2 regions of the Micromonospora sp. DT201 genome follow, and region 1 is predicted to be linked to the other one. Evidence: riboswitches for the same ligand, from Rfam matches in the RefSeq annotation. Region 1 holds a riboswitch; the other holds the start of a gene.

Region 1 (4,257 bases):
CGCTGTCCTGCATCCGCTGCTCGGCGTGCCTCAACGTCTGCCCGGTGTACGAGCGGGCCGGCGGGCACGCGTACGGCTCGGTGTATCCGGGGCCGATCGGCGCGATCCTGTCACCCCAGCTGACCGGCGTGGCCGACAACGCGTCCCTGCCGTACGCGTCGACCCTCTGCGGCGCCTGCTACGACGTGTGCCCCGTGAAGATCAACATTCCGGAGATCCTGGTCCACCTCCGCCAGCAGGCGCCGCATCCGATGGCTGAACAGGCCACCATGCGCGTCCTGGCGTGGGTCATGCGCAGCCCCCGGCGATGGGCCGCCGCCCTGCGCCTGGCCCGGGTCGGCGCGGGACCCCTCGGGGCGTACCGCGAGCGACGCACCGGCGCTCGTACGCTGCGCAAGCTCCCCTGGCCCGCCTCGGCGTGGACTCGGTCGCGGGACCTACCGCTACCCGCGCCGCAGACCTTCCGTGAATGGTGGGAGAAGCAGTGACCGCACGTGATGAGATCCTGGCGCGGCTCCGGACGGCCCTGGCCGACAGCCCGCCGCCGGTGGAGGTGCCCCGTCGATACCGCCGGGTCGACGATCGCCGCGACCTGATCGAGGTTGTGGTCGACCGGCTGGAGGACTACCGGGCAGTCGTCCATCGCGGCATCGACGCTCTCCCCGGGCTGCTGGCCGAGGTTGACCGGCTCGCCGTACCCACCGACATCCCCGCCGATTGGCTCGCCGATTACGCCGGGCAGGTCCACCGCGACGCTCCCCCACTGTCACCGGCCCAGCTCGACGACATGGACGCGGTCCTGACCGGCTGCGCCGTGGTGGTCGCCGACACGGGCACCATCATCCTCGACGCCGGCCCGGCGCAGGGACGGCGGGCACTCACCCTGGTGCCTGACCGGCACATCTGCGTCGTCCGTACCGACCAGGTCGTCGGCCTGCTGCCGGAGGCGCTGACCCGGCTGGACCCACGCGCGCCGCAGACCTGGATCTCGGGCCCGTCCGCGACCAGCGACATCGAGCTCAACCGGGTTGAGGGGGTGCACGGCCCACGCCGGCTGGAAGTCGTCCTGGTCGGTCTCGACGGCGATCCCACCGGTTAACGCACGCCCGATTCGGCCTTCCGAGAGGCGGAGAGGACGGCGGTCGCGGTCATGCCACGGCCCGCCGTCGCCGCAGCTGCCGCGACACCAGCACCGCCCCGATCGCGACCAGCAGCGCACCGCCACCGAGGGCGGCGATCTGCACGGCAGCACTACGGCCGGGGCTGATGCCGCCCGCAGCCGGCGCGCCGGCAAGGGTCCAGTCGTGGGAGTCCTCACCCGGGCCGTACACCGCGCGTTGTCCGTTGGGACCGGTGGCCATCGAACGGTACGCGGGATTGAGGTCGGTGAGCATCCGCACCACGACGGTGACCGTGTCGACCGGCCCTGGGCAGGTGTAGTCAACGGTCACGCCGGTCCTCGCCAGGGCTTTCGGCTCTGCGACAGCGCCCAGGCAGCGCCGCGCGCCGTCAGCCACCGTGATCTGCTTGAGCAGGTACGCGGAGAACTGCTCGGACGATGCGAGCACCGCCGGATCCGTCGTTCGGTAGTCGACCGCCCCGTCGAGCAGGACGCGGTCGGGTGGCAGCAGGCCGAGCGAGACTCCGAGCAGCGTCAGGTCGTCCGGCCCGCCGACGCGCCACCGCACCCGTACGACCTCCGGCCGCTGGTCGTCGCGCGCGACGGTCACGGTCTGCGGATCGCCGGACGGATGCGCCGCCGCCGGGGCCGGCAGGGCCAGGACAGCCGCGGTGACGGCGAACGTCGCCAGCGGGAGTGCCATCACCGTGCTTCGTCGACGACGTCTGGGCAGGGACAAGAAACGCTCCGGGATTGCGGCTACAGGATTCGCGCCCCACCTTGCCGAACGGTCGGAAACGGGCAGGCCCGGGCGGGTGTTCGCCATCGGGCCACGACGTGAACAGTTTGTTGATCAAGTGGGTGAGCCGCGTCGACGCTCCGGCGGGGAAGCCTTCCAGGCGGGGCGATCCTCGGGTCCGCGACGAACTCAGCTCTCCTCCGCGCCGTCGAGCAGCGCCCGACGCAGGGCCAGCCGGTGCTCCCGGCGGATCTCCGCCTCCCGGTATCGTCGCCGGTCCCCGTCCGTCTCGGGGAGCAGCGGCGGCACCGTACGAGGCTGGCCGTCGTCGTCGATGGCGACCATGACCAGGTGGGCGGTGGCCACGTCGGTGGGCGGCACCGCCCGGTCCCACCGGTCGGCGGTCACCTTGACGGCCACCTCCATCGAGCTGCGGCCCGCCCAGGTGATCCGGGCGTCGACGTGCACGACGTCACCGACCCGCACCGCGCGCAGGAACGCGGTCTCGTCGATGGCGGCGGTCACCGCCGGCCCATCGGAATGGCGAGCGGCGACAACACCGGCGACAGAGTCGATGAGGTTGAGGATCCGGCCACCGTGCACCGTACCCATCAGGTTGGTGTGGTGCTGGTCCATGATCTGCGACAGGGTCAGGTGCGACGCCGACGGCGCCCGGCCGGCGATCGTGGTGGTGTCGTGCACAGCGGTAGTCCGTCCCTCGGGAATTCACACCACCGGAACGCGAGCACACGCTGACGAGGACGCGCCCGCACCACACGCGGAACGTCACCCGCTCAGCCCACCCGCGAGGCCGACGGCAGCGCACACGGTTGTGTACGCGGCGCCGGCAGGTCTTCGGACTCGCGGGCCTGACCGGTCGTGCCGGTCCCCTACTGGCCGTCGCTTCCCGGGCCGCTGGCCCAGTGCTGATGACGGCGGTCGTTCCCACTCACCGCTGCGGGGCAGTCCCGGATTTCCACCGGGTTCCCTCTTACGACGCCCGGCCAGTCACGACCGGGCGAACCAGCGCCGCCCGGAGCATAGCCGGTCCGGGAAGGTGTCCCTCACCGGCAGCGATCCCCCAGCGTCGGCACCGGAACGGGTCGCCCCACGAGCCCTGTGCCCGCCGGAACTTTTCACCTGGTGTGACCGACCACCCGGACGCCATACCCGTCATCGAAGGGATCGTTCATGCCCAGCACCACCCTCGCCGGCCGGCACCTCCGTTCGGCCGCCGTGATCGCCACCGCGGTACTCCTGGCCGCCGGCGTCGCGGCCTGTGGGTCGTCCGAAGACTCGCCGTCGGCTGCCCCGAGCCCGTCGGCGGTGGCGTCGGCAGGCGCGACCACAGGGGTGGTCGGCATCCGTGACCCGTGGGTGAAGGCCGCCGACAAGGGCATGACGGCAGCGTTCGGCACCCTGGTCAACGACGCGGACACCGATGTCACCATCACCGGCGCATCCACCGAGGTCTCGCCGATGGAGCTGCACGAGATGGCCATGAAGGACGGAAAAATGGTCATGCAGGCCAAGCCGGGCGGCATCGTGATCAAGGCGAAGAGCACCCATGTCCTTGAGCCCGGCGGCGACCACCTGATGCTGATGGAGGTGAAGCAGCCGGTGCGGGCCGGCGACGAGCTGACCTTCACGCTCACGTTCACCGACGGCAGGACCCAGACGTTCTCCGCGGTGGCCAAGCCGTTCACCGGTGCCCAGGAAAGCTACGCGCCCGGCCACGGGGCGAGCCCGATGCCGGGGATGAGCATGAGCCCCGCCTCATGACCTCGCAACCCACGTTCCGTCCGGTGAGCAGGCGTGGCCTGTTCACCGGCGGGGCGCTCGCCGCTGGAGGTGCCCTCGCCGGTGTGGCCGGCGTCGCCACGATCGGGACCGAACGGTCCGGGGACAGCGGGCCGACCGAGGCTGCGCTGGTCAGCGCTGTCGGCACCATGGTCGAGCCGTTTCACGGGCCCCGACAGAGCGGCGTCGCCACCGAACCGCAGGCGCACGCGTCGTTCGTGGCGCTCACCCTGCGGGCCGACACCGGCCGGGCCGAGGTGGGTCGGATGCTGCGGCTGCTGACCGATGACGCGGCCCGGCTCACCCAGGGCCGGCCAGCGCTGGCCGACACCGAAGCCGAGCTCGGGCTGCTGCCCGCACGGCTGACCGTGACCTTCGGCTTCGGCCCTGGCCTCTACCATGCAGCAGGCGTCGACGACCGGCGGCCGACATCGGTCACCGACCTGCCTCCGTTCCGCATCGACCGGCTCCAACCGGCCTGGTCGGGTGGTGACCTCCTGCTGCAGATCTGCGCGGACGACGCGATCACCGTGGCGCACGCCCAACGAGTTCTACTCAAGGACAGCCGGCCCTTCGCCACCGTCCGGTGGGTGCAGCA
Region 2 (4,257 bases), on a different contig from region 1:
TGAGCGCGTCGGACAGGTAGCGCAGGTCCGCGATGTCGACGAGTTGCTCGGGGGACATGTCGACGAGCAGCCGCCACAGCGGCTTTGCGGCGACCCGGGCGACCAGGTCCCACGACGCGTTCAGCACGGCGGCCAGCGACAGGTGGACGACGCCCTTCTCCGGCCCGAGCCACCGTATTTGGGAGTCCGAGGTGAGGAGGCGGTAGACCGCGCCCATGTCGGCTGCCATCGTCGCGACGTCCAGACCCACGAGGCGCTGGGCCTGATGGACAGCCGCCGCGACGACGATGTCGTTGCCTCGACCGATGGTGAAGGTCAGGCCGTGGCCCGCGAGCGGCGCACCCACGCTGTCGACGCCGTCGGTGTGCAGGACGACGTAGGCCGCCGAGTAGTCGCCGTCCTTGTTCATGGCGTCGGAGCCGTCAGCGGTCAGAGAGGTGGGGAAGCGGACGTCCTCGACGGTGACGGCAGTGATCTGCGGCATGCGCTCCTCGCCCGACTAGGCCAAACATCAGATGATCATCTGGAGTATACGGATGGGTGATCCGGCGAGTCAACGACGTCGATGACCCATCAACAGCGGAAATCTAATGCTTTCCCTGCTGGGCTAGGCGTCGGGTCCGTTGCGTCCATCGACTCGATACATCACACCTTTGTGAATTGTCGACACCTGCTCAGAGCCTCGTTGGTGTGGGCATCGGTTGCCGTGCATCGGGCCAGGGCTGGGCATGGCCGTCGAGGTTGGTGATGGTCGTCACCAGGCCGGCCACCGACACGCCCGGGACCGACATGTGGGGTGTGACAACGGCAGCGTCCCTATATATGGTGTCGAGCGCAGCTGGTTCGGCCGTTCATCCCGAGCGGTTGAGGCAAGAGGGAACCCGGTGAAAATCCGGGACTGTCCCGCAGCGGTGAGTGGGAACGACCGCCGTCATCAGCACTGGGCCACCAATCGGTCTGGGAAGCGACGGCCAGTAGGAGACCGGTGAACCCGGTCGCGCCCGCGAGTCCGAAGACCTGCCAGCGCGCCGCGTACCCGCACCCGGGTAGGCGGTGGTCCGAGGCCGCGTGGGACGGCTGACGCCACCCGACTCCACGCCTGCATGGCGTGGCGTCCGCCGGTGTCTGTCTCCACGCGTTCGAGGGCCATCAGGTCTCGAACTCGCGAGGAGTGAGTGGTGACAGTCACCGAGGTAGTCCCGGCCAGCGGCGACGCGGCCCTGCGGCGGACGCCGATGCAGGTCCGCAAGCGCAACGGCACCACCGAGCCCGTGGAACTGAACAAGATCGTCCGGGCGGTCGAGCGGTGGGCCGACGACCTGACCGACGTCGACCCGATGCGTGTCGCCACCCGCACGATCAGCGGCCTGTACGACGGCGCGACGACGGCAGAGCTGGACCGACTGTCCATCCAGACCGCGGCCGAGATGATCGGTGAGGAACCGCAGTACTCGCGCCTCGCCGCCCGGCTCCTGTCCGGCTACGCCGACAAGGAGGTGCGTCGGCAGGGCATCACCTCGTTCAGCGGGGCGATCCGGACCGGCCACGCCGAGGGACTGATCGGTGACGACACCGCCGCGTTCGTCGCCGCACACGCCGCGATGCTCGACGACGCCGTCGATCCGGACGGGGACCGGAGGTTCGAGTACTTCGGCCTGCGCACGGTGTACGACCGGTACCTGCTGCGCCACCCCACCAGCCGGCTGGTGCTGGAGACCCCGCAGTACTGGCTGCTGCGGGTGGCCTGCGGGCTGTCCCAGACACCGGACGAGGCGATCGACTTCTACCGACTGATGTCCAGCCTGGCTTATCTGCCCAGCTCACCGACGTTGTTCAACTCCGGGACCCGACACACCCAGATGTCCTCCTGCTATCTGGTCGACTCCCCGCTCGACGAGTTGGACTCGATCTACAAGCGGTACGCCCAGGTCGCCAACCTGTCCAAGTTCGCCGGCGGCATCGGCATCGCGTACTCCCGGGTCCGGTCCCGGGGGGCACTGATCCGCGGCACGAACGGGCAGTCCAACGGGATCGTGCCGTGGCTGCGCACGCTGGACGCGAGCGTCGCCGCGGTCAACCAGGGCGGCCGGCGCAAGGGCGCGGCGTGCGTCTACCTGGAGCCGTGGCACCCGGACATCGAGGAGTTCCTGCAACTGCGGGACAACACCGGCGAGGACGCCCGGCGCACCCACAACCTGAACCTGGCCAACTGGGTCCCGGACGAGTTCATGCGCCGGGTCGAGGCCGACGAGATGTGGTCGCTGTTCGACCCGCACGAGGTGCCCGAGCTGCCCGACCTGTGGGGGGAGCGCTTCGACGCCGCGTACCGGGAGGCCGAGGCGCAGGGTCGCTACGTGCGGCAGGTCCCGGCGCGGGACTTGTACGGGAAGATGATGCGGACCCTCGCCCAGACCGGCAACGGCTGGATGACCTTCAAGGACGCCGCCAACCGACTGTGCAACCAGACCGCCGAAGAAGGCAACGTGGTGCACCTGTCCAATCTCTGCACCGAGATCATCGAGGTGTCCAGTGACGCCGAGACCGCCGTCTGCAACCTCGGTTCGGTGAACCTCGCCGCCCACCTCACCGACGACGGCATCGACTGGGAGCGGCTGCGCGCCACGGTCCGCACCGCCGTGACCTTCCTCGACCGGGTCATCGACATCAACTACTACCCGACTCCGCAGGCGGCGGCGAGCAACCCCCGCTGGCGGCCGGTCGGGCTCGGCCTGATGGGCCTGCAGGACGTGTTCTTCGCACTGCGGCTGCCGTTCGACTCCCCGGTCGCGCGGGAGTTGTCCACCCGGATCAGCGAGGAGCTGTACCTGACCGCGCTGGAGACCTCCGCCGACCTGGCGCGCCGCTTCGGCGCGCATCCGGCGTACGGGCAGACCCGGGCCGCGCGGGGTCAGTTGCAGCCCGACCTGTGGGGCGTCGAGGGTACGCAGACCGCGCGCTGGGCCGTGTTGCGGGAGCGGGTCGAGGCGTACGGGCTGCGCAACTCGCTGCTGGTGGCGGTCGCCCCGACCGCGACCATCGCCTCGATCGCCGGGTGCTACGAGTGCATCGAGCCGCAGGTGTCCAACCTGTTCAAGCGCGAGACCCTGTCGGGGGAGTTCCTCCAGGTCAACACCGCTCTGGTACGCGAGCTGAAGGCCCGCGGTCTGTGGACCGACCGGATCCGGTCGGCGATCAAGCGGGCCGAGGGGTCGGTGCAGGACATTGCTGAGTTGCCGGCCGGCGTCCGGGAGTTGTTCCGCACCGCGTGGGAGCTGCCGCAGCGGGCGCTGATCGACCTGGCCGCCGCCCGTGCCCCGTTCATCGACCAGTCCCAGTCGCTCAACCTGTTCCTGGCCGCACCGACGATCGGCAAGCTCTCCTCGATGTACCTGTACGCCTGGAAGGCCGGGCTGAAGTCCACCTACTACCTGCGCTCGCGCCCCGCCACGCGGATCCAACAGGCCACCGTCGGTGTTGTCGCCCCGCCGGCGACCGACGCGGAGGCGCTGGCCTGCTCGCTGGAGAACCCCGAGTCGTGCGAGGCCTGCCAGTGACCACCGCCGAGCCCATCGCCGACACCGCCGACACGAGGACCACGCACATGCTGCTCGACCCCGGGATGGACCTCACCCTCCGCCCCATGCGCTACCCGCACTTCTTCGACCGGTTCCGCGACGCCATCCGCAACACCTGGACGGTCGAGGAGGTCGACCTGCACGCCGACCTCGCCGACCTCGACAAGCTGTCGCCGGCCGAGCGGCACCTGGTCAGCCGGCTGGTGGCGTTCTTCGCCACCGGCGACACGATCGTCGCGAACAACCTGGTGCTCAACCTCTACCAGCACGTCAACAGCCCCGAGGGTCGCCTCTATCTGTCTCGGCAGCTGTTCGAGGAGGCAGTGCACGTCCAGTTCTACCTCAACCTGCTCGACACGTACGTGCCGGACGAGACCGAGCGCTTCGAGGCGTTCGCGGCCATCGAGAACATCCCCTCGATCCGCCGTAAGGCCGAGTTCTGCTTCCGCTGGATCGACTCGCTGAACGACCTGCGGGAGCTGCGGACCCGAGACGACCGGCGGACGTTCCTGCTCAATCTGATCTGTTTCGCCGCCTGCATCGAGGGCCTGTTCTTCTACGGCGCGTTCGCGTACGTCTACTTCCTGCGCTCCCGTGGCCTGCTGCACGGGTTGGCCTCCGGCACCAACTGGGTGTTCCGCGACGAGTCCATGCACATGGCGTTCGCGTTCGACGTCGTCGA

Evidence for each region. Region 1 has a riboswitch for cobalamin ahead of ACLQ28_RS13895 (acyl-CoA thioesterase). Riboswitches for the same ligand answer to the same signal wherever they lie in the genome.
Region 2: another riboswitch for cobalamin. It lies ahead of ACLQ28_RS17590 (ribonucleoside-diphosphate reductase subunit alpha); the one in region 1 lies ahead of ACLQ28_RS13895 (acyl-CoA thioesterase).

The regions. Positions count from the first base shown of each region.
Region 1 covers NZ_JBNCKP010000006.1:112,671-116,927, forward strand. Annotated here, with positions in the region: gene ACLQ28_RS13880 (LutB/LldF family L-lactate oxidation iron-sulfur protein) at 1-488, shown strand, start outside; gene ACLQ28_RS13885 (LutC/YkgG family protein) at 485-1,099, shown strand; gene ACLQ28_RS13890 (hypothetical protein) at 1,149-1,823, opposite strand; gene ACLQ28_RS13895 (acyl-CoA thioesterase) at 2,049-2,495, opposite strand; cobalamin riboswitch at 2,689-2,902, opposite strand; gene ACLQ28_RS13900 (copper chaperone PCu(A)C) at 3,051-3,641, shown strand; gene ACLQ28_RS13905 (Dyp-type peroxidase) at 3,638-4,257, shown strand, end outside.
Region 2 covers NZ_JBNCKP010000009.1:189,649-193,905, forward strand. Annotated here, with positions in the region: gene ACLQ28_RS17585 (enolase C-terminal domain-like protein) at 1-484, opposite strand, end outside; cobalamin riboswitch at 823-1,039, shown strand; gene ACLQ28_RS17590 (ribonucleoside-diphosphate reductase subunit alpha) at 1,236-3,554, shown strand; gene ACLQ28_RS17595 (ribonucleotide-diphosphate reductase subunit beta) at 3,602-4,257, shown strand, end outside.